One region of the Xylanibacillus composti genome, then DNA from elsewhere that is predicted to be linked to it. Evidence: riboswitches for the same ligand, from Rfam matches in the RefSeq annotation. Region 1 holds a riboswitch; the other holds the start of a gene.
The links. Region 1 has a riboswitch for cyclic di-GMP ahead of trpD (anthranilate phosphoribosyltransferase). Riboswitches for the same ligand answer to the same signal wherever they lie in the genome.

Region 1 (15,490 bases):
GCCCAAATCATCGGCAGTCAGCGTCTCTTCGACCGCGATCAGAATGTTATAGTGGTTCGGATAATGACATTCGTCAAAGCCCAGCACCGTGCCAATCACTTGCCCGGCGATCTCTACCGGGTCTCCCCGTTCGATGATGCCGCCGCAACACATCTCGGCAAATCCCAGAAATCCGACCCGATCGATTGGATCGCCGCTTCCCGCCTCCCGGTGGGTGGTGGTCACAATCTCGTGGATTTCCCCGCTGCGCACACAGCGCGTCTCGTGCTCGATCAGCCGCATCCCCCGGTGTTCTTGCTTGTGGAAGAGCAGCTTGACGAAGCGAGCTTCCACGGTTCGTTTCACTGCCGGACTCATGCGCTAACCGCTTCCGCCCTGTACGTATCATGCACGAGACGAACCGCGTCATAGCCGTCTTCGCCGTGACAGCCGCCCATTGCGATATTCGCCGCGAAATCATGAAGGATCGCCTCGTATTCGTGATACAGCGACGACTTGAATGCCGTGAACCCGGCCAGCATGTCAATCGCGATCTCACGGCCGTCCTTCAACACAATATGCACGTCTTTCTTCTCCCCGTAGGGATAATTCCAATCGAGATGCACCTCTGCGGGGATGCCTGTATCGGATTCCAGCCGGATGCGCGCTTCGAGATCGACGTTCCGCTCGTTGCGGACAATATCGGCTGAGCGGACGGTCAGATGCCCTAGGAAGTAGGCCAATGTATCGAAGACGTTCGGCCCGTTGTCCGCAACGCAACCGCCACCGCATCGTTCAGGCTGCAGGTACCACTTGTCTTCCCCGGCATGCTCTTCGATCTTCTCCAGATAGCTGGCCCGAACAGAGACGATTTCGTCATGAGAAGTCACAGCTTCCAACGCTTGCACGAAATGCATATTGTAACGGCGATGGAATGCGGTAAATAGGGTAATGCCCGTCTTCCGCGAGAGGGCAACCAGTTCCCCCGCTTCCCGCAAAGTCAGCGTCATCGGTTTCTCGCAGCACACATGCTTGCCTGCCAGCAAGGCATCCATGCAGATAGCGTAATGCTTGTCATTCGGAACATTGACGATCACCGCATCGATATCGGCCTGGCGAAGCAGCTCGTGATAATCTGTAAAGCAAGGCGTCCCCGATTCAGCGAACGGCTTCATTCGCTCCTCGTTCAAATCGCACACAGCGGCCAGCTCCGGCGTATCCGGCCGGTTCTGCATGGCATGCACATAATATTTCGAAATAACTCCCATCCCGATCATTCCCACACGAAGGGTCATGACTGCACAACCTCCCTTGTCATTGGCAATTCGTTGAGCCCCAGTCGCTTGGCAAGCGAAGCCAACTGCTCAAATACCGCTCCATCGAGTTGGACCTGATTACCGTCCCGCCTCCCCATGGCTTCCAGATAACCCGGGTATACGACCTGTGTGGCCGGTGCGGCTGCCGGGCAATTCAGCAGCGTCTGAAGCATGCTGTCCATGCGTGTCCGGAATTCAGCTTGCGGGCAGAACGCTTCTACATGCAGGGCTAAGAAGAAGTGACCGATATTTTGGTCTTCCTTCGCCTGCTGCTGCCCCTCCGGCCGAAGCAGCATGGGATCAGGACCGACATTGGCGCCTGACAAAATCCCGCAGAAAATATCGACCATCAAGCCCAGACCGTATCCCTTCGCTCCCCCCGTCTCCAAGGCTCCACCAAGCATCTGCAGATGGCCGGTTCCTTCGTCATAGGCGCGGGGATCCGTCACCGGCTGGCCTTCATCGTCAATCAGCCAGCCTTCCGGGATGGCTTCCCCCCGGCGTTGGGCAGCGCGAATCTTGCCTGTAGCCACCACGGTCGTGCTCATGTCGAGGACGAACGGCGGCAATTGTCCAGCAGGCGCACTGACGGCGATCGGATTGGTGCCGATCATGTTCACGCTGCCTCCCAGCGGCCGGGCAATCGTCTGCGAGCCGAGATTGGTCATTGCCATGCCGATCATGCCCGCGTCCTGCGCTTGCTGGGTATAGTACCCGGCGCTGCCGAAGTGCGAGCTGCGTCTGACGACCACACAGCCGATCCCCGTCTGCCGCGCCTTCTCCATGGCAAGCTCCATAGCTCTCGCACCCGCAACCAGGCCCAAGCCGTCGTTCGCATCGAGTACGGCCGTGGCCGGGGTCTCCGCAACGATGGCCGGAGCCGCCAGCGGATCAACCCGGCCATCCTGCAGGCGCGCTACATAGATCCGCTCCAAATTAGCGACGCCGTGCGTATCGAACCCGTTTTCATCGGCGTAGCACAGCACTTCCGCAGCAGTGCGGCTCTGCGGCTCCGGTACACCGCAAGACTGGAAGACTGCTTGGACAAATCGGCGCAAGTCTGCACGCTGCACGCGTACAGATGGATGCTCCCTCATGCCTTCATCACCTCTTCTTGTTTGTTGGACTGCTCCTTCCCCAGCGCAATCAGCAGATCGCGAATGGAGCGGGCGTACGTTTCCAGCTCGGACCTGGTTATAAACTCGCCGTCTGCATGGGCACGGTTGCCGGCAAGGCTTCCCGGTCCGTATACGATCGTATAGACATCGGGACGTTGCGCCCACATCGCATCACAGGTGAAGGTCTCGGCTTGAAGCTCGTCCGGGCAACGCTTCAGACCGATGCGGCTCAGGAACGCCTCCATGTCTGCATCTCGGTTCGCGAGCACGGGGAGTCCTTGCTTCACCCAGACGAGCCGACAGATCTGTCCGGCTTCCCGTGCGGTAAGCGCCGCGGCCGGAACGGATGCGAATGCTGCCGCGAAGCCGCGAAGCGCCGCTGCGAATGCTTCGTCCAGCCAACGACGGATATTCCGTCCGCTCTCTTCCGAAGCGTAGGCGAAGTTGAACAGCAATTGGCCGCTCCCATACACTTTGTTGTGCATGCGGCCTGTATGGAGCCCCGCCAGACAGATCTTGCTTCCTTCCGCCGTGAAGCGTTCCGGCCAGTCTCTCGCCAGCTGCTGGGCCAAATAGCCGAGGAGCAGGCTGCTGTTGTGGCCTTGATGCGGCGCATCATCGGTAGCATCCTGGCCGCTAACTTCAATCCGGGCCGTCATCGAGGTAGTGGAACGGTCGAAGTACAGGCCGTTGGAAGGCTCGGCGAATACATTCAAGCGCCCCAGCCAACCGCGCTCCGCCAGCAATTTCGTGCCGTAGACCCCCATTGCCCCTCCTTCTTCCCCGGATACGCACTGGATCAAGATCGAGAGCCTGTCCAGCAGATCCGGCTGTTCCTTCAAGGCCGCTTGTATGCCTGCCAATACGGCGACCCCGGGCCCCTTCATATCCACAGCCCCGCGGCCGACGAAGCGTTCCCCGTCGAAGCTTGCGGGGAAGACGCCATCGACGGTATCCATATGGAAATTGAACATGACCGTCTCTTCCAGCGGACGCTGCCGGCCAAAGCGCAGCACCATATTAGGCTGGCTCTCCCAGAAGGCTTCCTCCAGCCGTTCCGCACATTCCCGAACGGACAACGGAACGTCGGGCGAGCGGACATCATGCGGATCAGGAGAGGCATGTTCAGCGATCACGCATCGTTCCCTATCGAGCGCATATGCGGCATACATTTCTTGTGCCCGGGCAATCTCGGAGGGGCGCCCCGTTTCCATAGGTGAAATCGTGTTTAGACGAAGCAAGGCAAGCAATAGCTCGGCATGCTCATCCGTAAACAGCTGTTCAGCCAACTTGCGCCCCCCCTTCCTTCAGGGAGCACCGTACATCCTCCAGCAATTGCTCGAGACAGCGTCCGTAGGTCACATAAGCCTGCCCCATGGCCTGCCCATCGCCGGACTTATGCAGATGCGGAATCAAGTGGAGATGCGGCTCGATAGCCCATATGCCCCGGTAATCGTGCTCGATCAGCCATTGCACACACGCCCGAACACTAGCGTGTCCTTCTCCGGGCAGCGTATAGACCGCTTCCCCGTCGAGCAGCCGCCCATCCTTGATATGCACATGCTCCACGTAAGGCCATACCTGCTGCAGGAACGCCAGGGCGTCATACTTGTAGGCGATGCCATTGCCCGTATCGAACAGCAGCCGAAAGGCGGGGGTGTTCAACTCTCGCAGCAAGTAGAGCGTATGATCCGGAGAGACCCCGCCCCAGCCGGAGCAGTTCTCATGCAGCAATACGATCCCCGCCGCGTGCGCCAGTTCCGTCAAGTGATGAAGACGCTCCACAGCCCGGTCGCGCCATTCCAGTTCCGGCAAGCCGTCGTTCGGGTAGGACATAATCCTCACATATCGTGCGCCAAGCTCCAGCATGCGGTCGGCTACGCGCTTCAGCTCCTCCATGTCCTGCTTGAACGGCGCTGTAATCGGACGCTCCCAATTGGCGATCCGGGAGGCGACAGCGGTCACGCGCATCCCGGCGGAGTCCAACTGGCTGCGTACCTGCTGAAACAGGGGCTCTTCCCAATCCGCCAGCGCCTGCCCTTCCACCGAGCGCAGCTCCATCTCCTGCCAGCCCAACGCCTGATGGGCCTCGATCTGCTGTGTAATCGTCGGTCCGGCTTCATCGCTGAGGCCGGACATTACCATGTGCTGCGGTTCAAGCATGGAGCTTCACCGCTTCCTCGAACTTCAGCACTGTCTCAATCACATGCTCCACATGCGCATCCGGCATCTCGGCGTACAACGGCAACGCCAGCGCCTTCCCGGGAATGGCCTCCGCATGCGGGAAATCCCCCGGCTTGTGGCCCAAATAAGCGAAGGCCGACTGGAGAGGAAGCGCCCTCGGGTAATACACCTGTGTTTCAATCTCCCGCGCGGCCAGGTACTCCCGCAATTGATCCCGGTATTCCGCCTGCAATACATACGTATAGTAGACGCGCTCATAGGCCGCATCTTTCACGACTTGAACATGCGGGGCCAGCGGAGCGAAGGCTTCATCATACCGCATGCCGATTTGGCGGCGGCGTTCCAGCAGGCTGTCGAACCGCTTCAGCTTGTGTACCAAATACGCGGCCACCGTTTCATCCATGCGGTGATTGTAGCCGGTGTAATGGTGCAGGAAGCGGGTAATTCCGTCCTGTCCGTGGTTGCGGAGCATCCGGCATAGACGCCCCAGCTCGTCATCGTCGGTGACGATCACGGCGCCGTCTCCGATGCCGCCAAGCGGCTTCGCCGGGAAGAACGAATAGAGCCCCGCATCGCCATGCATGCCAGCCGGCTTGCCTTGCATTCGCGCGCCCAGCATGACCGCGCTGTCCTCCAGCACTAGCAGACCGTTGCGCTTGGCCACCTCGTTAATTGCAGCCATATCCGCCATAACGGAGAAGAGATGTGTCGGGATGACCACCTTGCTCTTGGGGGTCACGCGCGCTTCCAGATCCGCCGGGTCCATCATCCCCGTCAGCGGATCGACATCGACGAAGACGGGACGCGCCCCGAGCAAGGCAATCGTGCTCGCCGTCGAAATGAAGGAGAACGCCGGGGTGAGCACGTCAACGCCGGGACCTACGCCCATCGCGCGCAGGATGAGGGTCAAGGCTGCCGTTCCATTGGCCGTCGCGATCGCATGCTTGGCCCCCGTATAAGCTCGAATGTTGTCTTCCAATTCCGCCGCATGCTCCTTCAAGATGAACTGATCGGATGTCCCGACCTGATAGACGATCTCCTTGATCTTCTCCCGATCTTCCTTATACCGGGCTGCATAGTTGAAAAATGGAACCTTCATCCTTCACCCCCGCTTTCGTAGAACTTGCGAATCGCTTCGCATACAGCGCGCACGTCCGCTTCCTGCAAGTCCGGGTACATCGGCAGTCCGACTGTGCGCGAGCAGGCGTGCTCCGCATGCGGCATGCTGCCGGGCTCATAGCCCAGATGGGAGAAGCAAGGCTGCAAGTGCAAGGGAATCGGATAATACGTTTCCGTGCCGATGCCCTGCTCCGACAAGTATTCCACCAGCTCGTCGCGCTGTTCCGCCTCGATCAGATACACATAATAGACCGGGTTGGCCGCTTCCTCGCGGACGCGAATGTGCGGCGTCTGAACCTGCGGCAGATCGGCCAGCAGCCGATCATACAGGGTGGCCCAATGCGAGCGCTTGGCAATTTCGCTTGGCAGATACTGCAGACGCGCCAGCAGCACGGCAGCCTGAATATCATCCATGCGGCTGTTGGTCCCGACCAGATGATGCACGTACGGCTCATCCTCTTCCTGCCCATGCAAGCGCAGCAGGCGCGCGCGGGCAGCCAGATCGTCCCGATTCGTCAGGATGAGACCGGCGTCTCCGATTGCGCCCAACGTCTTCGTCGGGAAGAAGGAGATCACGCCTGCCTGGCCGACTATTCCCGCATGCTTGCCTTCATGGAACATGGAAATCGCCTCCGCGCTGTCTTCCAGCACCAGGAGACCGTGCTTCTCAGCAATCTCGCAGATCGCCTTCATATCTGCCATCTGGGTGAACAGGTGCACCGGCATGATCGCCTTGGTGCGTGCGGTAACCTTATCCTCCAGCTCATCCGGCTTCAGCATATACGTCACTGGGTCGATGTCGCAGAACACGGGAACCGCGCCGGCATGAACAATGCTTGAAGCCGAGGCGAAGAACGTGAAGCTCGGCACGATCACTTCATCGCCGGGACCAATGCCCGCGGCCTTGAGCATAATGACCAGCGCCTCCGTTGCATTGCCGACGGCAATGGCGTGCTTCGCTCCGGTGAAGGTCTCCATCGCTCTCTCCAGCTCTTTGACAACCGGGCCGTTCGTGAACAAGCCCTGATCCAAAATTTGATCCAACTTGGCCGCAATCAGCGGCCACTGCCTCTTGAATGACACAGCGCCGGTATAAAAGGGCACCTTCATGTCATCACCTCCCGTATGGAATCTTCCTCCAGCATTAACCCGCATAGTGACTTGGCTTGGCAGATCGCACTGACCACACGCGCATTGAAGGCCAAGTCGCTGACGGGCTTGCTGCTGCGTCCGTCATAATAGTTGTAATACTGCATGAACACCGCACTCAACGTGTCGTCATACATCACCTTCTCCTCTAGCAGCCTTCCGTCCGCACCGTAAGTCTTCATCCAGGAAAAACTGTCGTCCTGGCTGCTGGGATAATAGCCAATGACCCGGTGCCTGTCGAAGTACAGTTCGATCCGGCGCTTGCGAATCGGCGCCTCCAGATTGGAATGCAGCTCCGAGGTCAGCCGTCTGTGGTGCAGCATGGACATGCGGGCCCGTCCCATATGCGGGAAGATGCGCCCGTCAATGCGCATGTCGGCCGATTCCGCCGAAACGACCTCGATCTCCGTCCCCCCCAGGAACAGCGCGAGTGCGGCAAGATGGGGAATCTCCACATCAAAGGCATTCTCATGGCTCGGGTTGGCAATGGTCCGCGATAGTCTCGGTTTGTCCTGTTCCGCCTTGATATGACGCAGCGGTCCGTATACGCCGGATTGAATCAAGGCGTGCAGCCGCTCCGTCAACGTGCTCGACAGCCAGTTGGCCACGACAAGCAAATCGATGGCGTACCGCTCCTGTATGAGCCTGATTCTGTCCAGCTGCGTCATGGTCGTGGTCAGCGGCTTCTCCATGATGATGCGGGTATACCCATGCTCCGCCGCCTCGCTCAGCATAGCCTCATGCAGTTCGGGAGGGGTACAGATGTGCACCACCGTGTGGTCCGGATCAAACCCGGCGACCTCGTTCAGGCTGGAGAAAAACACCAGATTCGGTTCTTCCCTGTCGCGCGAATCGGCCTTCGGATCGACCACCCCCACGGTCTGGTTGAACAGCTGCCCCGTCACATCGTCCGCATAAGCTCGGCGCAAGCAATGCCAATGCAAACCGCGGCCTGCTCTGCCAAATCCGATGATCAGCGTTTTTTGCATAGTCAGCCACCCCTCTGTTGCGGTGCATATTCGGCAGCAGCGCACAGACGAACGCGTTCGATGAATGCCTGAATCCGCTGCGGGTCCTTCACGCCTGCCGTCTCCACGCCGCTGCTGACATCGACTGCATATGGCCGAATCTGACGAATGGCCTCCTCGACATTGCCCGGATGCAGGCCGCCAGCGAGGATAATCGGGGCCCGCTTGGCTGCATGAACGGCGTACTCCCAGGAGAACGTCCGGCCCGTCCCACCAGAAGCCCCTTCCACGTAGGCATCCAGCAGAATCCCCCGGGTGCAAGACAGATAAGTGTCAATCGCCTCCACATCTTGGGGGCCGCGCACCGCAATCGTCTTGATGACCGGACGAGCGGCTTGCGCACAATAGTCCGGAGACTCGGTTCCGTGCAATTGCAGCAAATCCAGGCGGCAATACGCGGCAATCTCGTTCAGGCGCGCCAGCCCTTCATTGACGAATACGCCTACCGTCGTCACGTAAGGGGGCAGTTGCTCGACAATAGTTCGCACCTGTTCCGGCGAAACTTGACGCCGTCCTTCCGCGAACACAAACCCGACCGCATCCGCCCCTGCATCGACAGCGGCCCGCGTCATTGTCCAATCGGTCAGCCCGCAGATCTTGACTCGAATCATTAGTTCCCTCCTCGCATCGTCTACTTCTTAACGTTGAGTGATCGGCTTGGTCGCGTTCTTCAGCCTCTGCATATATGACCGTACTTCGCCCTCCAGCTGGTCCGGCGCCGCCTGTTGAATGACGCGAATCAGCGCACTGCCGACGATAGCGCCATCTGCATGACGGCTAATCTCCCTTACATGCTCTTCTGAGGAAATGCCGAAGCCTACACAGAGCGGCAGATCGGTCGCCGCGCGTGCCTGCTTCAAGAATGCGGGCAGCTCCTGCGGCAGCTTCTCCCGTTCCCCTGTAACCCCGTTCACCGAAATGCAATACAGAAAGCCCGAGCCTTTGCTCATCGTAGCGGCGGCCCGCTGCTCACTGGTCGTCGGTGCGAGGAAGAAGATCAGATCAAGCGCATGCGGACGGAAGATCTCTACCCAAGGGTCCGCCATCGTGGACGGCAGGTCCGGGATAATCAACCCATCCACACCGGCTTCAACCGCATCCGCAGCGAACCGCTCCAAACCATAGGCCAGAAAGGAATTGCAATAGCCCATCAGGATGAAAGGCAGCTCGGGATACGACGGACGGAGCCTGGCCACCATCTCGATGCAGGCGCGAAGCGTCGTTCCGTTGGCCAAAGCCTGTGTGCTTGCATCCTGAATGACGCGGCCATCGGCAAGCGGATCGCCGAACGGTACGCCCAGCTCCACCAAGTCTGCGCCCGACTCGCATAGGGTGCGGATCAGGCTCTCGGACGTTTCTGCAGCAGGAAAGCCTACCGGAATGTAGGGAATGAGGGCGCTTTCCCCCTGCTCCCGCAAGCGGGCAAAGGTGCGTTGAATACGATTCATGAAACGGATGCCTCCTTCTCCTTCAGTCGAGCCAGCGCCTCTATCGCTTGGCTCAAATCCTTGTCTCCCCGCCCGGACAAGTTGACGACCAGAATTTGTCCCTCGTCCATCGTTGCAGCAACCTGCAACGCATAGGCAACGGCATGGGAGGATTCCAGAGCGGGCAGGATTCCTTCCTTGTGACAAAGATACTCGAATGCATGCAGCGCTTCGTGATCTTGAATAAACGTATATTCGACGCGTCCGATATCCTTCAGATAACTGTGCTGCGGCCCCACGCCAGGGTAATCCAGGCCAGGCGCAATCGAATGGGATTTGCCGATTTGCCCATCGCTGTTTTGCAGAATATAAGTGTGTGCGCCCTGGAAGATGCCCGGCCGTCCCTTGATCAACGGTCCGGCATACTTATCTGTATCGAAGCCTTTCCCGGCTGCCTGCACGCCAATCAACCTGACTTCCTCGTCCTCCAGGAAGGGACTGAACATCCCGATTGCATTGCTTCCTCCTCCTACGCAAGCGACGATGCAGTCAGGCAGGCGCCCCTCCTGCTCGAGAATTTGCTCTCTGGTCTCCAAGCCGATCACCGACTGGAAATCATGCACGATGTTCGGGAACGGATGGGGGCCGACCGCCGAACCAAGCAAATAATGCGTGTCATTCACGTTCGTGATCCAATCGCGAATCGCTTCGCTGATCGCGTCCTTCAGCGTCTTCTGCCCGGTATGGACGAGATGCAGCTCGGCGCCGTGCAGCTTCATGCGCTGTACGTTGGGCGCTTGCCTCTCCGCATCGACCGCTCCCATATAAATCACGCAATCAAGCCCTAGCAGACTGCAAGCGGTCGCCACTGCCACCCCATGCTGGCCCGCCCCTGTTTCCGCCACGACCCGCTGCTTGCCCATTCGCTTGGCCAGCAGCGCTTGCGCCAGCGCATTGTTGATCTTGTGCGCCCCTGTATGCGTCAAATCCTCGCGCTTCAGATATATTTTCGGCCGTCCGATCTCTGCGCTTATCGCATGGAGCGGTGTGAGCGGGGTCGGGCGTCCGACGAAATCCTTCAGCAGCTTGGCCAGCTCCGCCCTGAAATCCGGATCATCCTTCACCTTCAGATACTCGCGCTCCAGCTCCTCCAAATTGCCGATCAACGTTTCAGCGACGTAAGCGCCGCCGTATTTCCCATAAAATCCTTCCATTCCAGCTGCTTCCCTCCTATACTTGGGTCCCCATATACGAATACGCAAATTCGCGCACGCGAGCCGGGACATCCTGCGCCTTCAGAATCGCTTCGCCTACCAACATCGCATCGAATCCCAACGCCTCCGCCTTCCGCGCATCGGCACCGCAGGTCAATCCGCTCTCGCTAACCGTCACAACGCCTTCCGGCAGCACACGACGGATGTCCTCCGAACGCGCCAAATCCACCTCGAAGGACTGCAGGTCACGGTTATTGATCCCGACAATCCGCGCCCCTGCCGTAACAGCACGCTCGGCTTCCTCGGCGGTAAAGCATTCCACGAGCGCCTGCATGCCCAAATCATGCGCCGTCTCGATCATCTCCGGCAGCCTGTCCGGTTCGATCGCCCGCACAATCATGAGGACCGCATCAGCGCCGACAGCTCGCGCCTCGTAAATCTGGTAAGGATCGATGATAAACTCCTTATACATGACCGGCACCTGAACCTGTGAATCATTGGCGATGCGCTCCACAACATGCGCCCCCCCGCCGAAATACTTCACGTCCGCCAATACGGAGATCGCTCTCGCTCCATACTTCGCATACATGCGTGCCAGCGACAACGCATCGAAGTCGGTCCGCAGCTCGCCTTTGGATGGGGACTTGCGCTTCACCTCAGCAATCAATGAAATACCCGGCTTCTTCAGCGCGCCGTAGAAATCGCGGGGCATTCGCGCACTCGCGATTTTTTCCTTGATTTCCTTCAAAGGGACAAGGCTTTGCTTTTCCTTCACCTCCTGCACCTTATGGGATAAAATCTCATCGAGCATAAACATCACGCTTCTCTCCTTTCGGCGTTCGACCGGAACGGTTGACCAGTTCCGCCAACTTGGACTTCGCCGCACCCGAGTCAATGGTGTCAGCTGCGATGTGCAACCCTTCTTTCAGATCAACAGCTATTCCCGAGATGACGAGAGCCGCGCCTGCATTCAGACACACGATGTCTCGCACAGGTCCTCTCTCACCACCGAACAAGGCGGCAAGCATGTCGCGATTATAGGAAGCATCACCTCCCTTAATGTCGTCGTGGGCGGCATAGCTTAGCCCCAACGACTCCGGTTCTATCAGCGAAGTTGTCAGCGCACCGGCCCGAATCTCATACACTTCGGTTGGCGCGCTCAGAGAGATTTCATCCATACCGTCCAAGCCGTGTACAACCATGGCATGCTCGGTGCCCGACTGGAGCAAGATCTCTGCGTAGAGAGGTGCAAGCTCGCGATGGGATACGCCAAGCAATTGCCGTCTGGGCCTTACCGGATTGCCCAGCGGACCCAACAAATTCAATGCAGTGCGTATCCCCAGTTCGCGCCGCAATGGAGCGAGATTGCGCAGTGCCGGGTGAAACTGCGGGGTGAATAAGAAGGCGAATCCGCATTCTGACAGCCATCGTCCAACCTCATCGGGCGTCAGTTCGATGCGCACGCCTGCGGCTTCCAGCAAATCCGCGCTTCCGCAAGAGCTGCTCGATGAACGGTTCCCGCATTTGGCAACCTTGGCCCCGGCTGCGCTGGCGACCAGTGCTGCCGCGGTCGAGGTATTGAAGGAGCCAATGCCATCCCCGCCTGTGCCACAAATATCCACTACATTCTCCGATACGTACACACGCACCATGTTCTCCCGCATCACATGGAGCATCCCGAGAATCTCCTCGCGCTTCTCTCCCTTCGCCGCCAGCGCAGCCAGGAAAGCGCCGATCTGAGCGTCTGTCCAGGTTCGATTGAGTATCTTCTCCATACAATCAACCGCTTCTTGCAAAGTCAGCGTCTGCTGATCTATTAGCTTTTGCATGATTCGTTTGAACAAGTGGCCCCTCCCTCTCCCCATTTATTCCTATCGGCTTACTCAGAATTATGAGGTTATTAATAGTATATTTAGGAAAATATGTACTACAAGTGAATAAAAAACCACTCCGAAGCATTTAGGAAACGATCGGAATGGATTTCCCCAGCTCCCGGTAACCAGTCTACACTGGCATCTGTTCAAAATGCCTTAGACCATGGCTTTGCAGTCCCTATGTTTCCATAGGTTTGCCTTGTCAACAAGAACATATGTTATCCTTTGCTATATTTGCATTATATTTCATGACCTGTCTGCCGTCTACCGTAAACCATGACTGCTTTTGTCGAATTCCATTATTCCTTTTTAAACACCCGATAGCAGGGTATGGCTTCGCCAACTTGATTTTTCTGAATATTCACTCTAGTTTGTTGTCATCCATACTACTATGACGGACGTCCGTCCGTAAATAGCTTGAAGCCAAATATGGAAAAATAAGCAGAAAGTCTCGGGACCGTCTCCCCTTCCTACCTTTATAAGCTAGTACTAGAAGGCGATTGACGGCACAAGCAGCAAACTGCCTATCCTGCATCTGCGTGCATTCAATAAGCTACGTGTTATATACGGAATGGCAAGCTATTCTGGAACATCTGCTGTTACATTTATGCTTTGACTGTCCATCGACACACCGTCGATCCCTAGAGCTTGAACATAAATACGATTGTGAAGCTTCCGATCACCGAAATCCCATCTCAAGGACCATCCATCACTAGCATCTTGGTCATAACCCATGAGTGTCCTTTCGCCCCAAGCTTCTGTCCCGGTCGGTACTAGCCAAAAAAGAACTGTATCTGTGTTTTTGGCTTCAACATGAATGGTTAAGGATGTAGCCTCTTCCGGCACTACCCACCATCCTGATTTCTCTTGTAAATCTAGAAAAACATTAGTAATCGAAGCACGGGGCATATGTTCCGCATCATGATAGGTCTCGGTTGTTTGACTAGTCGAACATGCGGACAAAATGAATAGTAAAAGAAGTGCAAAGCAAGAATAAGTTGATTTCTTCATATACCCTCCGAAAAAAATTTATCACAATAAGATTTTTTTTGACCTATCCACACCAGCTAATTACTGCGCCATTCGGTTGAAGGAGCTTGCCAATTCGATGCATGGGCTCATTCTTCACTGTCAGCATGATGGCAGGGTTTAAGGTCAGGGAGTAGACAACCGTATGCGGCGTACCAAAGTAATCTTAGAGAATAATTGAATGATCAATATTAGAATTATGATCAGCAGACAATACTCGGTCCCCTTATTCGCCTAAGGGCTCAGCTCGCTCTCCAACACGCGCGAAGTTGACTTCCACTTTTTCCTCTTGCGAGGACTTTTTGATTGACGCGGCAGGTTCACTTCATGGTATGGCCTGGGACGGCTCGCCATATTTATGACAGGTACTTTCGTCGATACACTTTTATGTACAGATTCCGCCATGCGCAAGTATCCAAGCTAAATGGGGAAATTAGCTCCTATCGCTATAGGACTTTCAACGGCTAGAAGATGTGTGCCCCTGTGCACGCAGCGTATAAAAGGGCCGGGAATCCTTATGCAATGGATTTCCCGGCTCCTATTGGGTGTTATAAAAGCTGCTACGATGTTTTAAATACATTAATTGTGCAGGTAAGGATGCTGTGGAGTGATGCATTGACGTTCTGGTAGTCTGGGGAACACAGGGAGTCAGAGAGTGCAGATCAGATTCATGCCAGAACCGTAATTACATTCAAGAGAATTACTGCCAATGAGTACCAGAATAACTTACACCATTTCTTTTGTATTCGTAATCAGCACCAAGTTCCTGGCTTGAAGCCCAAACATTCGCTGTTCCACTCTCATCAAATTCCGTAACAGATATGGTTTCGACTAAAGGGCCACTATAATCGTAAGTTGCCGTAAAAAGTGAGCCGCCATAGACAATACCAATCACATTAACTCTTAATCTATTTTTCACCTTCGCATCTGTAATCCCCGATACACCTGGCATAGGACCAATTACAGAACCACTTTCAGCGGTAACACTAAAAGATAAGGGTGAAACACACATTGTTCCAGAACCAATAGTAGTTATCATAACTTCATTTCTGTGTATAGAATTGAAATCGGCAGAGAAATTATTACAACTAGCCATTGCCGAGAATGCAGAAGATCCCCCCTCATCCTGAACTCTAGTGTAAGTTCTGCCTTGTTGCTCCATGTATCGTATCAACTCTTCGACCTCAATGCCATCTCCATAATATTGGGTTTTTATAGTCAACACATCTTCGCCATTCTCAATAACCTGGACAGTTTCATTAACTACATCGAACTTAAAGTCATCGTTCACATTTGCTGCGGATACCATACTTATTTGATGAAGAAAGAGTGCTAAGACCAACACGACACTTAAAAAACTTTTTCTAGCGACCATATTAGTTCCCTCCGTAAATCAATGGATTCAGTATGCGCATACAATTTATTTATAACATACCAAAAATAGCATTTCAAGCCAAAGAGTGAAAATTTTGAAATATAGATTACATTACTTATTTTCCTTTTGTTTATCTTCTAGTTAGGATATCACTACGAGAATTGACATACTGTCGTATTCTGTCATAAACATATTTTTTTTCTATTATTGATTCAATCTTCTTTTTAGATTTATAATAGGATTTATAAATTGAAATCCATTTAAGAATGTGGTTGGTGATTCTAAATTATCAGTATTGGATTAAATTTGTTTAGTTTGGGGAAGAATTTAAAGTGCTTGTTATTCGAGTACTGTATATGTAATATGTTCAGTGACATAATGAAAAGGGTCAAGCAAAATTGAATACGTTGCGTATAATATAAAGAGAATAGTTACTAAGACCTTCGAAGTTATCGAAAATAAACTTACACGACAGAGTTTGATTGTATTATTTTGAGTGTGTTAGGAATATTCATGTATTAAGGAATAAGTTTCATTCAACTATGGTCATTTAAGCCTTGTTTTATGGTTCTGTATAATCAATACTTCATTATCGTTGGGAGGTTAAAATGAGATATAAATCAACTAGAATCCTACCCTTTTTAATTATACTATCCTTATTGGCTGCACTTTACTTTT
Region 2 (15,490 bases), on a different contig from region 1:
GTTCGTCATGCGAGATGCGCCCGCCTCGCTGTCCGCCCTGCTGGCGGATTTCCTCGGGCAGCTCCGGGCCTTGCCGCAGGCGGTTCTGCACAGGCAGCATCAACGGTCTGCGACGGATCAGCCACAGCGGCTTGCGCAGCAGCACGTCGCGCAAATCCCCCGGGATCAGCGGTGCAACTGGCGCCATAAAGGGGACCCCGAAGGAGCGCAGCGACACCATGTGGCCGAGGAGAAGCATGCCGCACAAAATCATGCCGAAGACGCCGAACAGCGAAGCGGCAAAAATGAATGGAAAGCGCAGCATGCGTATGGTGATGGCGAGGTTGAACTTGGGCAGTGTAAAGGAGGCGATGCCGGTGATGGAAACGACAATGACCATAGGAGCGGATACAATACCGGCTTGAACAGCAGCCTGGCCAATGACGAGCGCGCCCAGAATGCTGACAGCCTGTCCTACGGTCTTGGGCAGGCGGATGCCCGCCTCGCGCAGCGCCTCGAACGTGACCTCCATAATCAACGCTTCGACTACGGCCGGGAACGGGATGGATTCGCGTGCAGCCGCGATGCTGAGCAGCAAGGTTGTCGGAATCATAGCCTGGTGAAAGGTGGTCACGGCCACGTAAAAGGCCGGTGTCAGTAGAGCAATGAACAAAAAGATGTACCTCAGCCAGCGGATGAAGTACCCGACCGGCACTCGTTCATAATAGTCCTCGCTCGCCTGCACCATCATCCAGAAGGTGACCGGCACCAGCAGCACGAACGGTGTGCCGTCCACGATAATTGCGACACGCCCTTCGAGCAGGTTGGCCGCCACAGTGTCGGGCCTTTCGGTATACTGCACCTGCGGAAACGGCGAATAGGAATGATCCTGAATCCATTCTTCGATATAGCCAGTTTCGAAGATTCCGTCGACATCGATTTTTTCCAGCCGGCCGGTCACTTCCTTCACCATGTCCGGATCCGCTATAGACTTCAAATAAGCAATGCCGATATTGGTATTGGAGCGCTTGCCGATCGTCATGGACTTGATTTTCAAGTCGGGGGTGCGCAGCTTTCGGCGCAGCATGGACGTGTTCGTGCGCATATTTTCAATGAATCCCTCGCGCGGGCCGCGAATGGCGGCCTCCGTCTCCGGCTCGGAGATGGAGCGGGTGTCGGGACCGCGGATGCCGAGCAGGATCGCCCGTTCTTCTCCGTCAAAGAACAGGGCCGTATCGCCGCTCAGCACAGAAAGCAGCGCATCCTTGTAGGTATCGACAGATTGAATTTGCGAGACAGGAATGTCGGCTTGCGCAAGCATGTCGTTCTCCACGCGCGCCAGATCGCTGTTCATGATGAACCGCATCGTATCGTTGACGGTCTCTGTATGGACCAGACCATCGACGAACAGCATGATCGCCTCAGTCTCATCGGTCAAGCGAAACGGGCGGATGACAATATCCGAGCATTCGGAAAAGAGCTCTTGCAAGTGATCCTTGATTTCCGCGAGGGAATGTTCAATCTTCCTATCGTCCATATCGGCGACAAATCGCTCGTTTGCGCGCTCCAGCCGCTCAACCTGCGTTTTTTCAGTTTTCTTCTGCAGTTTGCTGCGTCCAAACCATTTGTAGGTCATGAGGTTTGAATCCCTCCCGAAGATTGGGTATGCGTGCAAAAAAGGTTTGGCTGTATAGACCAGCGGGCATGCTGATAGAGACCATGCCTGTTGCATAAAAAAGGAGGAAGATTGTTGGTCTGGTTGACTTCGATTTTGTGCATCTATTTGTTTCAGATCGTAACGATCGTGCTTCTGGAATACCGGCGTCCTTCCAAGGCAGTGGCCTGGCTGATTATCTTGTTTATTTTTCCTCTAATCGGATTTGTTATGTATTATTTTCTGGCGCAGGAATACAAGAAGCGCAAGCTTGTGCGCAAGAAGGAGAAACAAGCGCTGAATTTGGATGAGAAGAAAGAGAGAGTATACACGCAGGAGCCCGAGAGCGCGGCATCCATGCGAAGTGAATTTTTGCGGAAGGAACCCCGTTTGTTTCGCCTGCTGGACAGCTTTCCGGAGGCGCCGATCACTTGCCGCAACGAAACGACGGTGCTGACGAATGCGGAAAAGACCTATGCGGCCATGCTGCAAGCGATGGAGCAGGCGCAGCATCATATTCATGTGGAAAGCTATATCGTTCGCGATGACATCATAGGCCGAACGTTTCGCGACGTACTGGAGCGCAAGTCTCGGGAAGGCGTTGAGGTGCGTGTAATCGTAGACGGAGTGGGCAGCTATCACCTGCCCTCTGATTATCTGCTCAGCTTGCGGCGTGCGGGCGCGAATGCAGAAATATTTTTGCCGCCTTCGCTGGCTTTTTTCGATAAGCGGATGAACTATCGGAACCATCGAAAGATTGTAGTTGTCGACGGGAGAGTCGGCTTTGTCGGCGGGATTAACATTGGCGACGAGCATTTGGGGGCAGACGCGAAGCTCGGATTTTGGCGTGATACCCATCTGCGGATTATAGGCGAGGCCGTGCACACGCTGCAGGACACGTTCTTGACCGATTGGTTTTTCGTCAGTGGCGAAACGGTAAGCGGCGATGTTTATGTACCCCCTTATGCCGGGACAGGCGAGGAGGAGGTGCAGATTATTACCAGCGGTCCGGACAAGCATTGGGATGCCATACTGGAGATGTATTTCGCCGCTATATGCGCTGCCAGGGAGAAGGTTTATTTGACCACGCCTTATTTCATTCCGGATGCCAGCATCGGGATGGCGCTCAAGGTTGCTGCAGCCAGCGGAGCGGATGTGCGGATCATTATTCCGGGAACGCCGGATTCGAAGCTCGTGCATTGGGCTTCGCTCTCTTATCTGGAGGAGCTGATGGAGGCCGGTGTTCGCTTTTACCAATATCAAAAAGGGTTTGTCCACGCCAAAACGATGGTTGTCGACGATATGCTGGCTTCCGTAGGGACAGCGAATCTGGACTTGCGCAGCTTTTTCAGCAACTTTGAACTGAATGCTGTATTGTTCCATGGCGAGTCGATCCGGCGCTTGGCGGAGGATTTTGCTCAGGATTTGCGGGACAGCAAGCAGGTAACGCTGGAAGCGTTTCGTCATCGTCCGCGGTTGGCGAGAGGAAGGGAAATGGTAGCCAGGCTGCTGTCCCCTCTGCTGTGAAGGAGAGCGGCTGCCCCGATGTGGATCTGCGTTTCAGGTCAGCGCGGCACATTAGTTGGCTTTTCGGCTCTCCTGCAAGTAGTGCTGAAGCACTTCGATTTGGGGAGCCAGCTCCTCCATAACCCGCTGCTCCATGAGGCTGGCCACCTCTTGGGCTGTGAGCGAAGAGTCGTCCTTTTCCTCAGTCCAAACCTCCCGCCAGATCCGATTGGCCTTCTCATCCAGAGGCGTAAAGGTATAGGCCGGCATGCGCAGGATGAGCTCTCGGACAAGCGGCTCCAGCTTCTGTCCGCCGAAATAGGCGTTCGGGCTGCCGGCATCTGCGTGCAGAAGCTCCTCGATATAGCGGCTGTAGCCGGTTGCCAGCCATTCGGCTGCTTGCCAGGCAGCATCCTTGTTCGCGGATTTGGCCGCAATCGCTACGGCTGAACTGCCCGACCAGCCGTATGCGTTGAACGGCAGCCTCGTTATGCGCCAGTTGCCGCTTTGCTCGGGAGCCAGCTCCTCCAGCATGTAGCGATACCAGTAGCCGGTATGGAACATGACAGTGTCTTCACTTTGAATGGAATTGTTGTTCTTGTCAAAGATGTTGCTCATGGAAGCCAGCTTTTGATTTTCAATCGCCCGCCCCAGTTCGATCGCCCGCGCAATTTGTTCATTATTGTGCGCAAAGGACAGCTCGCTATCGAAGAAAGACGTATTTTTGCTGAAAATATCTAATGGATCGCTTCCCCAGGCAATGCTCCATTGATTGCGCTGTTTCAGCGTTTGGGCGATATGCAGCCAATTGTCAGGCTCCTCCATGAATCGGGCCAACGCTTCCGGTTCGGCCGGAAGTCCGGCTTCTTGCATCACGTCATAGCGATAATAGGTGACGGCGGGATTCATATCGAATGGCAGAGCAATCAACCCGGCTCCGTCCAAGGTGCGAAAAGGCGCCAGAATCGATTCGGGATATGGCTCGAGCAGTGATTCGGCTTCATAGGGAGAGGCCGCCAGGTCTTCGAAGGCTAGCGAATCATTGAAGCTGCCTAACCAAGCGGTCTCGAGGATGAAGATATCCGGTACTTCATCGCGGGTCAGCGCCTTCTTGTACAGGTCGATGGCCTGATAATAGGAGGCGACCTGGAAGGATATATCCAAGTCTGGCAGCAGCTCGCGAATCTTGGCGCGGTTCCTCTCCCCCAGGTCGTAATAGGACCAGATTTCGAGCTTGTCCGAAGCTTCTGTTGCGTGAAGTGTCGCTTGTGATGGAAGGTCGCCATGCCCGGGCTTAGGTACGGCCTGCTCATGGCCTGGGGAAATACCGCCGCATCCCGCCAAGAGCATAAGCAAGCCTGCGATGATCCCTTGAAACCAAAGCCTCATGCTAGTCCCCCCTAATCTGCCTTCGTTTTGATTCCTTCTGAAGCCGGCGCAGCAGCTGTCCGAATTGCTCGGCATCACACGGACGCCCAAGCAAGTATCCCTGCATCCTGTCGCAGCGGTGCTGGATGAGGAAATCCCGTTCGTCCTCTGACTCGATGCCTTCGGCTACAACCTTCAGACCCATGCCGTGAGCCAGCTCAATAATGGCGCGCACGATGGAACGGTTATGCGTATTCTCGCCAATATTGCGAACGAAGGAGCGGTCGATCTTCACCGCATGCACCGGGAATTGCTGCAGCTGGGACAAGGATGAGTAACCGGTGCCGAAGTCGTCTATGGATACCGAGACGCCCATCGCCTCCAATTCGCGCAGCACTTGTCTGACGTACTCGGTATTGTGGATGATAAAGCCTTCTGTAATTTCAAGTTCCAGGTACTGCGGTTCCATGCCTGTCTCGTTGAGAATGTCACAGATATTCCTGATCAGATGAGGCGAGTGGAATTGTCTGGCAGACAGATTCACCGCCACATGCAGGTTTTCCAATCCTTCATTCTGCCAGGCTTTGTTCTGCCGGCAGGCTTCGCGCAGCACCCATTCACCGATCGGAATGATAATGCCGGTCTGCTCAGCTATCGGGATGAAGCGGGCAGGCGATATCATGCCTCGCTCCGGATGATGCCAGCGAATCAGCGCCTCCATTCCGCGTATGCTGCCAGTCCCCGCATCTACAATCGGCTGATAGTGCAGGACGAACTCCTGGTTTTCCAGCGCGCTGCGCAGGTGATTCTCCAGCCAGAGCCGATCGGTGATTTGCGCTTTCAGCGAGTCCGTGTACAGCGCATAGCTGTCTCCGCCGCTTTCCTTGGCTGAATACATGGCTGAATCGGCCTGCCTCATCAGCTCATCGGCGGTCTGTCCGTGCTCCGGGTAGAGCGCGATGCCTACGCTGGACGTAACGCGCAGCTCATGGGGCTCAATGCTGATGGGTTGGCGAATCAGCTTCAGTATCGATTCGGCGGCGGCTTCCGGCGTGATCTCCTCCTGGCCTTCCACTACCATGACGAATTCGTCTCCGCTCAGGCGAAACAGACGGACACGTTCGCTTTGCATCGCGGACAGCCGTTTGGCAACGACCTGCAGCAGCTGATCGCCCAGGGCGTGGCCCAGAGAATCGTTTACCTGCTTGAATCGGTCCAGATCGAAGAAGATGACCGCTATTTGCTCTGAAGGCTTCCGGCTCTGGAACATCTTCTCCAGCTCCTTCTGCATGCTCGGCCGATTCTTCAGTCCGGTCAGTGAATCATAGTAGGCAAGCCGATGGGCATGATCGAACATTTCCCTTAGCTCTGCCGACACGGCCTGGAAATTATGGACCAGGGAATCGATTTCAACCATGCCGCTCTTCTTCCACTCGATAGACGTGCCGTTTTGCAATCGGCTCGGGATACCGGTCGTAGCAGCCGCCAGCCGGGAAAGCGGCTGGAAGAACACACGCTGGAACAGCAGGTTGAGCAGCAGGATGAGCAGGCTGAAGTTTAGCAGAAGGCTTAATTTCGCTTCCAAGCTGGCGAGATGCTCCTTAATGTAAGGAGCATAGGGTGCGATCAGGACGAACTTCAGGCGTTTCGACGGCTGAATCGCTTCCTGGATCAAGTAAGCATGGAGATAGCGTTCCAGCTCATGGGGAAATGCGCCCCGGGGCAGCCACTGCCAGTACGTCTCCTGCTGGACGATCCGCTCGCTGCCCGCTTGCCACAAGAATGGTTCGCCCGCTTGCGGGAAGTCAGACGAGCTGGCAGCCAATATGCGATTGTCTGCGGTAAGAATAACGAATTCCGAATCGGTCTCGCTGGCGATCTCCTCCAGCCATTTGCTGATCATGGTCGACTCCAGTCGGCTATGCAGCTGCAAAGATGTGATCGCTTCGGCAGATATCGTATCGAGATAGGAGCGCGCACTCTGCATCTGCGAGTGGAAATGGCCTTTGATCGATTGGGAGATAGCGGCTTCTCCCCGGTACCCGGTATAGGTGACGTAGATCATATAGGGAATCAGGAGAACAGCCAGCGTCAGATGAATCATCATCCGGGAAAAATAGTAACCGGAAACACCGGCCTTCTGTTTGGAGGATTTGCGGCCAAGGGGCACGTAGGCCAAACAAATATCAGCCAACAGCACGCATATCAGCGCGACGATCCATTCGATCTGCAGCAGAATGATGCCAACCTGATCGAACCGGCCATTCTGCCAAACATAATAGGCGGCCAGCAGCGGTCCTCCGGCAGCGATCCAATACAGCGCGCTGCCTAAGATCAACCCTTGCGGCTGCTTGCGTATATACCAGCAAAGCCAGGCAATGTGGGCAGTGTGGATCAAAGCGGGAACCCAGTCGAGAGCGCCTGTGATCGAGGCCACGGAATAGGTGGCCAGTGCTCCGGCGAATGCGGCCCTTGCCTGGTAGCGACCGACAAGCAGGATTAAGAACAGGCTGCCGGCAAATAAATCGATGCCTAGAAACCATTTGCCGGGGAATAAGGTAAGCGTTATGGAACACGCGAGGAGCGCTCCATACACCACTCGCTTGATGTTGCTGTTAGCCGGTAACGTTGCTGACTGCATAGGGATCCTCCGTGTAAATCATGGCAACAAGGCGGCTACAGGTACAAAGCACGGGGAGCATAGCTGAAGTCGAGTAAGAGGAGGCTGCAGGAGATGCAAGCCTTGCAACTGATACCCGTTCGGCGGCCCGGCGACCATAGCATGGCGATGCTTTAGGTCCGTAGCTTTGCGTCCCGTGCTTTCGCGCGGTTTGCCCTTATCGCTGGTATGACGTCATCTTCATCATTCCTTACACGTATTCGCCAAAAATCGTCAAAAACCTTCTTTTTCTGCGACTATCATCATAGGACCTAGGAACTAACTTTTTTTGGGTCGTCAGCTGCTTCAGCGGAATCGAATTTGATGTTAACTATCCGATGCTGCTGCTACACCCTATACCTTTTTTCAGCCTTGCATATTGCCAAAAAATCCCCCTTGAAATAAGAATATATGTTCGGTATTCTGTATACACTATACAAGAACAAATGTTCCGAATTGGAGGTCCGCCTATATGATTGCAAAAAAGCAACTTCAGGTAAAAAAGAACGAAATCATTGGCTGGAAGTCTGTTGAACCCCGTACCCTGAAGATCGTCCAAAGCTGATCGGAGGTTCGATATGAAGGAGCGAGTCATCATGTTGGTCGATGGGCTTAGTTTTTACGCATCTATAGAGAAGGCAGCGCATCCTGAATATCGCGATAAACCGGTTGCTGTCGGAGATCCGGCGCGTAAAAGCGGGATTATTCTCGCTGCATGTCCGGCAGCCAAGTCGCAGGGAGTTACAACGGCTGAACGCGTCGGAGAGGCGCTGGCTAAGTGTCCGGAATTGGTCGTTATCCGCCCGCGGATGCAGACGTATATTTCCGTCTCTTTATTTATGACGGAAATATATGAATCCTTTACAGATCAAGTTGAGCCGTATTCAGTTGATGAACAGTTTCTTGACGTGACAGGGTCTTTGTCGTTATTCGGCGGTTCCGCCGATGAGATTGCTCGCCAAATTCAAGCGCGGGTTCAACTTTCAACGGGTATATGGACGCGCGTTGGGATAGGTCCCACCAAAATCCTCGCCAAAATGGCCACGGACAATTTCGCAAAGAAAGTCCCCGGAGGCGTATATACGCTTTCGAAAGATAATATCGAGTCTGACCTTTGGCCTTTGCCAATCCATCAGATGTTTATGGTGGCTAGCCGCATGACTCGCCACTTCGCGCACATGGGGCTTCTTACAATTGGTGATATCGCCCGACTGGATCTTGGAGAATTCAAGAGACGCATGCGTTACGAAATGGGGAAGCAGAGCGACATCCAGGCGGAGTATTATTGGCAAACTGCTAACGGAATTGATCCGAGTCCGGTTATCGCAGGCATGCGCAAGCAAATCAAGGTGATTAATAATGGGAGAGCTCTGAGATGGGGGAAGTACAGGACGATGGAAGATATCGAGCCCCTTATGCTCGAACTCGTGATCGAAGTTTGCCGCCGCGCACGTCGATACGGATATATGGGACGGGTTATAAGCGTGGCAGCCGCTGAAACAGACGGATACAGATCGTCAAGTTTCGGCAGGCAAGTGACGTTGTTTCGGCCAACTTACTTGGAACATGAAGTCGGTGCGGCTGCATACTCGTTATTTGCAAAATATTGGAGACGCATGCCCATTACCCATTTGCATATTACGCTCACTGGACTTTCCGCCGATGATGTGTATCAACTGGACCTGTTTGAGGATCGGGAGAAGCTTATTCTCCGCTCGAAAACAATTGACCAAATCAAGGATCGTTTCGGCCCGGCTTCTATTGTTCGAGCGTCGTCTCTGATGGAAACGGGTCAGGCTTATGAAAGGGCGGCTCAAATAGGAGGTCATTGGGCATGAGCAAACTGGACGGCAATGGCCGTTGGGAATCGAAAATGGCACTCACAGAACATGTGGAGCAATACGAAAAACGAAACCAACCTAAAAATCTTAATCGCCCAACAACAGAAGAACTCGCCATGATTCGAGATTTTATCCTGTTGCCTCTTATGTTGACTATGGTCCAAAAGGCAGCAGACGACATCAAGAATTCACCCAATATTCTGCGCCGGCATTTCTTGTTCTCAACACAAATACTAATGAACCGAATCGAGAAAGACATGTACCTGCTCCGCAAAGAACTAACGAGACGAAATATCAAGGTCATGACTGAAGAGCAGGTGGATGTAGTGGTGTATCACAAAATTATCTGCAGAGGGTATGAGGAGCGGTTCGGGATGGTTCGCGATGTTGTAAGATCGGAAATCAGTGTGCGGTTGACCAAGTATCTGAATGAGATGTCTAAGCTGCTTGAGAGCTACGGGAAATAATGGGGGGCAGCAGTATGCGGTTGCGAAAACAAATTGCGGAAAGCGGGGCAGCAGTCCAACGAAAACGTGCCCGGAGTCAGGTTCAGGCCTGCTCCTGATCTGCCAGCGGCCCCTGCATGTAGGCGGCCAGCCGCCTCTCCGCCTCCGTCCGGACCAAGCTCCACAGCATGGAAAAATGACGATGGTAGCCGCGGCATACGTAACAGGCCTCCAATCCCTGAGACGTTCGCTTCATCTCATAAATCTTGATTCCACGCCTCTGCAGCTGCCGCCGCACATGAACGAGATCGGCATGGATCTGCTCCTGCGTGCGCCGCAAGCTGGAGATGTAGACCCGCGGCATCTTTAATTGGAGGGTATCGAGCGTCCGCATATCCCGTTCCAGCACATCGATCAGCACAGGGTACAGAACTGCCTGCTTGACATGCTGCAGATCCGCAGGCGTTTCTATCGGCGCGCGATTCATCCGATTCGCCGTCCTGTCGCCGGTGCGGCCGCCAAGATTTGCTCAACGCGAAATACGCGCGGCCCCTGCTGCTTGTGGCAAAAAGCGCGGATGATGCCGTCATCGACGCGACGCACGGTAATCAGCCGCTGGGAGATGCGCTGAAGACGATCGATGTAAATGATTTCGATCGTCTGGCCGACGTATTTGCCCAGCTTCAATCCCATAGTGGTTCCCTCCCGAATCTTGACAAAATGCGAACGCACGTTCTTTATTCGTATATACAGAATACCGAACAAATATTCGCATTTCAAGAGGTCAATTGTGGAAAACATCAATTTGTGCGCTTGCCGTGCGCGGGCAGCCGATTTGCGACGGGCGGCGTGACCCGTGTGGGGGAAGCCGGGCAGGATTCGGACAGAAGCATACAGAAGTAGATGGGCACATGCAAACGCGCAGATGTCCGAACGAAGCAGACTTGGAAAAAGTGGAAGGGGAGGCGGAAGCATGTGTGGCAGATATACGATCACGGTATCGGTGGAGGAGCTGATAATGCGTTTTTTCATCGATCAGGCGAATGTTCCCGAGCATGTCCCCCGATATAATGTAGCCCCGGGACAGCTCATCCCGGCAATTGTGCATGACGGAACGAAAAATCGGCTCGGCGAATTGAAATGGGGGCTGGTTCCGAATTGGGCGCAGGATGCAAAGGGCGGATTCAAAATGATAAATGCCCGCGCCGAGACCGTGCGCGAAAAGCCGGCTTTTCGCGCTTCCTTCCAGCGCAAGCGGTGCATTATCCCGGCGGACGGATTCTACGAATGGAAGGAGACGAAGGATCGGCGCAAGCAGCCGATGCGCATCGTATTGCGGGACCGCTCCTTGTTCGCGATGGCGGGCCTGTACGACACGTGGATGGCTCCGGACGGAAGCAAGCTGAGCACCTGCACAATTATTACGACTGCGCCTAATGCGCTGATGCGCGACATTCATGACCGGATGCCTGTTATTTTGCGGCGAGAGGATGAGGCGCTCTGGCTGGATCGCCGGGAAAGCAATGAAGACCGGCTGCTGGCTTTGCTGCAGCCGTATCCCGCCGACGAGATGGAAGCTTATCCAGTGTCGCCGAAGGTGGGGAGCGTCAAGAATGACGATCCCGATTGCGCCGAGCCCTGGGGGGGAGAATGAAAGTTCAGCTGCTGCACGCACGAAAGCCGTTAAGCTTGACGGGCATGCGTCCATCGGCGTCCGCGGTCCCTTGCAGCCGCTCCTTGAGAGGCACAGCAGGGATGATGGCCGGCAGCCGTGCGGCTTCTTGACAGGTGCCCTCTGCCGGCGGCCCTTGACCGATTTGCATCCGGTAACCCGCAGGTAACTTACTTACGCGAAGGTCACTCATTTTGTTTTTGCGGCAGCGGGCGTATAATGGTCTGCGCATGGAGTCTTGTGAAGGATTCCGGGGAAGCATGACAGCAGAAATCAACAGAGTGGAGTGATAGCAGCATGGCGCATTTGAACGAACCGTTTGTGGTCAAGGGCATGGAGTTGAAAAATAGAATCGTGATGCCGCCGATGTGCCAGTTTTCCGTATTGGCCAAGGACGGCACGCCGAATGAATGGCACTATGTGCATTATGTGTCGCGGGCAGCGGGAGGCACGGGGCTGATCATTATCGAGATGACGGATGTGGAGCCGGACGGGCGCATTACGGATTACGATCTGGGGATCTGGTCGGATGCGCATGTGCCGGCTTTTGCGCGAATCGTGAAGGAGGCGCAGAAGTACGGGGCCAAGGTCGGCATCCAGATCGGACATGCCGGCCGCAAGGCGCAGCATGCGCTGACCCCGGTAGCGCCCTCGGATTTGCCGCCGTTGGACAGCCCTCATCCGGCCAGAGCGCTGACTCTCGAAGAGACGAAGGCGATGGTGAAGAAGTTCCGGGATGGCGTACGGCGGGCTGTCGAGGCTGGCGTCGATACCGTGGAGCTTCACGGCGCGCACGGATACTTGATCCACCAGTTCCATTCTCGCCTCACCAATCGCCGCGAGGATGAGTACGGACAGGATTTGGCGCGGTTCGGGGTAGAAGTGATCCGAGCGGCCCGCGAGGTCATGCCGGTCGACATGCCGCTATTGATGCGGGTGTCAGCCATTGAATATGCCGACGGTGGCTACGATCTCGGCCATATACTGGAGATATGCGCGAAATATCGGGATGCGGGTGTAGACGTATTCCATATCAGTACGGGAGGCGAAGGATTGCCGGGCAAGCGCAAGCCGGGCAACTATCCGGGCTACCAAGTCCCGTTCGCGCGCGAGATCAAGCATGCGCTGGGTGTGCCGGTTATTGCCGTGGGCTTGATTGATGAGCCGAAGCTGGCGGAGACCGTTGTTGCCAGCGGCGATGCGGATCTGGTTGCGGTCGGAAGAGCCATGCTGCAGGACCCGTATTGGGCGATGCATGCCCTGCGCGACCTGGGTGATCAAGCGGAGCTGATTCGCCCTTACGCAGGCGAAGGCTGGTAAGCCGCCTTAGGGCTAGGGCGCATAGAGCCGAAGATTTCCGTTAGCGATAGCACAAAAAAAAACGTCCACCCATCGAGAAAAGGGTAGACGTTATTTTTTTTGCGCAGCTGGTCAAAGCCAAGCCGCTATCCGCGATGGACGTTGCCCGTCTCCAGGCTCGCCGCCGGCTGGCGCTTCTTCCACAGCAGCGTCATGGCCGCAGCTGCCAGCGCCAAAGCGCCGCCGAAGACGAAGCCGCCCGACAGTCCGGCCAGTTGGTTCAGACTGCCGGCGAGGAACGGGCCGAAGAACATGCCGATGGCATACACGGCCTGATAGAAGCCCATCGCCGTGGCGCGCTTCTCCGAGGCGATATCCTGAATGGCGAGCGTCAGCAGCAGCGGCAAGTGCAGCCCTTGCGCCGCCCCGTTCAACGCCTGTGTAGCCGTCAGCCAAGGGAAGGAAGGCGTCAGCGGGATGAGCAGCGTGCAGATGGAGCTGCTGACGAAGCCGAACGCGATCACCTGCCAAATGCCGAATTTCGGCGCCAGGTAGCGGCCGGTAATGTAGGCGAGCACCGCATGCGGGACCATGAACGCGACGGACAGCCACGTGAGATGCTCCTTGCTGGCCCCGATTTCCAGAGCGTAGGAAGGCGTGAAGCCGAACATGGTGATGAACAGCACACTGTGCGCCAGAATCGACAGCACGGAGGCGCGGATAACCGTAGGCTCCTTGACGACCTGCGCCAGATCGCGAGCCCGAATCGGCGTGCGGTCGATGCCGCCCTTCGGCTCGGTGACGGCGAAGGCGACCAGCATCCCGATCAAGCCGATGGCGCCGCCGGCCCAGAAGGTTGCCTTGTCGCCGAACCGTTCCGCCAGGATGCCGCTCGCGCCCATGCCGACTAGCTGTCCCGCCGCCGTGGCAAAGCTGATGATGCCCATCGCGCGGCTCGTTTCATGTTTGCCGAAGTAAGCGGCATACAGCACGGTAAAGGCTACCCAAGTGGACGCCGAAACGCCGGCGATCGCCCTTGCGGTTAACGCGCCGCCGATGTGGTCGGTCACGGCGAACAGCAGGCAGCTTAGCGCGCCGGTGAGCATGCCGAGCAGGATGAACGGCTTGCGTTTTTTCATGCGGTCCGAACCGATGCCGAGCGGCAGCCGGACCAATATTTGGACAAGTCCATAGCTGCCCAGCACCATGCCGACCAAGGTATAAGATGCGCCTAATGTTTCCACATAAGGTGCCAGAATAGGAACGTACGTATATAAGGAAGCCCAGTAACAAAGCGTCACGATCATGAAAACGGCATGAATGCGGGGCGTGGCGCGAAAGGAATCGGTTTGCGCGTCTATGCTCATCTTGGTGCTACTCTCCTTTTCCCAATAATGTCTGCCTGGCAGCAGCCGGGTAGGTTCTGGCTGTGCTTCGTTTCAGTGTATCGGATTTTGCCTTCAAGCAGAAGAGGGAATAGGCAATCGCGTAAATTTCACCCCCCAATTGGAAGGAGAAAGCTTGCAATGCCAACAAAAGGCTGCCGCAAAACCTGCCTTTCAGCGAGGAATGTTTGCCGGATAGGCAGGTTATGTTATTGCGCGAACAGATTGTGATTGTTCCTCCAGGCGGGGCGGCCGATCGGCTGCTTTGTTCAACCTGCCGCGTTCAACCTGTTTCGTTCGATCTGCCTCGTTCGACCTCCTTTGCTCAAGCTCAAGAAAAAAAGACGGTTAGAGGAAACCATGATGAATTGTTGCTTGATTTCATGTACACTAATAGAGAGAATAGACAGGTTATCATGCAAAGGAAGCGTGAGCGGATGATCATCGGAATCGGTACGGACTTGACCGAAATCGGACGCGTGGCCAAGCTGCTGCAAAGCGGGGGCGGCGTTGCTGCCCGGTTCGTAAACCGGGTTTTGACAGAGGAGGAGCGCAAGCTGCTGGAAGCGCGCGGTGCCCGGAAGCATGAATTTGTGGCTGGGCGATTCGCGGCCAAAGAAGCCGTTGTAAAGGCATTGGGAACAGGGATCGGTGCGGTGACGGGCTTGCAGGACATCGAGGTGGTGGCGGACGAAAGCGGGCGGCCGATTTGCCGCCTGTCCGCAGGCGCTTGGGAAAGGCTGGGGCTGGACCCTGAGCGCGTCCGGGTGCATGTCAGCATTTCCCATACGGATCAGGTAGCGTCGGCGATGGCTGTGGTCGAGCAAGTGGACGCGCCTGCATTGTAGGATGCTGTGTGCTGAAGAGCAGAAGCTTCCGTTGGAGGCTGCTGCTATTTTTTTGTGGCCAGCCATTCGGCCAAGGCCTGGAAATCCTCTTCGCTGAGCACATCCTTGAAGGAGGGCATCAGGTCCCGGCCTTCTCGCACGATGCCGATAATGGCGTCCTTGTCATAGCGGGCGCCGACTTGGCTGAGGTTCGATTGCGGGTTCATGCGGCCTTGCAAGTCGTTGCCGTGACAGGCCAGGCAGCTGGCCTGGTACAAGGTTACGGCCTGGGGAAAGGCATCTTTGTCATCCGCCACCGTATAGCCGCCCGAATCCGCATTGCCGCACCCGCTGAGCAGGGCGAGCGAAACGGCCGCGGCGGCAAGCCAAAGACGTGTTGCTGATCGCATGATTCATTCCTCGCTTTCACTATCGGGATAAAGGAGCGCATTGGATATTTGCTTCCATCATACTTGATCTGTGTGCGCAAGTCCAAAGGAGATGTGTCGATTTGGAGGCTATGCGATGAACAAAAGTCAAAACGCTGGCAGGTTGCCGGGCGTTGTGATGCAGGCAGGCAGGTTGGCATGGGCGCTTGTCTTAGTCATTTTCATATTAACAGCAGTATGGGGGCATTCCTTGTATACGGTTGTACTGGGCGCGCACAGCTGGTCGGACGAGCTGCAGGAGAGCGGCATGCCGGCAGCCGCAGCCGCTTACGCGCGCGCTTACATTTGGGAGCTGGCGGAACTGGACAGGCTGGAGGAGCTTGGCCGATTGGGGGCGCCGCTTGAGCGGCATTTGGAGCGGGTGATAGCCGATTATATCTCAGACCAGTGGATGGCTGGGCAGCT

Region 2: it holds a riboswitch for cyclic di-GMP, as region 1 does, so the genes downstream of both, XYCOK13_RS10065 (putative bifunctional diguanylate cyclase/phosphodiesterase) here and trpD (anthranilate phosphoribosyltransferase) in region 1, are expected to answer to the same signal.

The regions. Positions count from the first base shown of each region.
Region 1 is NZ_BOVK01000012.1:1,135-16,624, reverse strand. Features, by position in the region: gene XYCOK13_RS04365 (DUF6917 domain-containing protein) at 1-357, opposite strand, end outside; gene XYCOK13_RS04360 (Gfo/Idh/MocA family protein) at 354-1,274, opposite strand; gene XYCOK13_RS04355 (Ldh family oxidoreductase) at 1,271-2,392, opposite strand; gene XYCOK13_RS04350 (M20/M25/M40 family metallo-hydrolase) at 2,389-3,702, opposite strand; gene XYCOK13_RS04345 (sugar phosphate isomerase/epimerase family protein) at 3,695-4,576, opposite strand; gene XYCOK13_RS04340 (DegT/DnrJ/EryC1/StrS family aminotransferase) at 4,569-5,696, opposite strand; gene XYCOK13_RS04335 (DegT/DnrJ/EryC1/StrS family aminotransferase) at 5,693-6,826, opposite strand; gene XYCOK13_RS04330 (Gfo/Idh/MocA family protein) at 6,823-7,854, opposite strand; gene XYCOK13_RS04325 (phosphoribosylanthranilate isomerase) at 7,857-8,504, opposite strand; gene trpA (tryptophan synthase subunit alpha) at 8,532-9,341, opposite strand; gene trpB (tryptophan synthase subunit beta) at 9,338-10,534, opposite strand; gene trpC (indole-3-glycerol phosphate synthase TrpC) at 10,551-11,351, opposite strand; gene trpD (anthranilate phosphoribosyltransferase) at 11,335-12,378, opposite strand; cyclic di-GMP riboswitch class I at 12,526-12,617, opposite strand; gene XYCOK13_RS04300 (hypothetical protein) at 12,988-13,419, opposite strand; gene XYCOK13_RS04295 (hypothetical protein) at 14,138-14,812, opposite strand; gene XYCOK13_RS04290 (hypothetical protein) at 15,421-15,490, shown strand, end outside.
Region 2 is NZ_BOVK01000025.1:40,481-55,970, reverse strand. Features, by position in the region: gene XYCOK13_RS10080 (spore germination protein) at 1-1,615, opposite strand, end outside; gene cls (cardiolipin synthase) at 1,730-3,160, shown strand; gene XYCOK13_RS10070 (ABC transporter substrate-binding protein) at 3,212-4,528, opposite strand; gene XYCOK13_RS10065 (putative bifunctional diguanylate cyclase/phosphodiesterase) at 4,530-7,148, opposite strand; cyclic di-GMP riboswitch class I at 7,267-7,353, opposite strand; gene XYCOK13_RS10060 (DNA polymerase IV) at 7,745-9,004, shown strand; gene XYCOK13_RS10055 (YhjD family protein) at 9,001-9,474, shown strand; gene XYCOK13_RS10050 (YhjD family protein) at 9,557-9,940, opposite strand; gene XYCOK13_RS10045 (hypothetical protein) at 9,937-10,146, opposite strand; gene XYCOK13_RS10040 (SOS response-associated peptidase) at 10,427-11,107, shown strand; gene XYCOK13_RS10035 (hypothetical protein) at 11,112-11,276, opposite strand; gene XYCOK13_RS10030 (NADH:flavin oxidoreductase/NADH oxidase) at 11,423-12,445, shown strand; gene XYCOK13_RS10025 (MFS transporter) at 12,571-13,791, opposite strand; gene acpS (holo-ACP synthase) at 14,247-14,657, shown strand; gene XYCOK13_RS10015 (c-type cytochrome) at 14,702-15,046, opposite strand; gene XYCOK13_RS10010 (hypothetical protein) at 15,162-15,490, shown strand, end outside.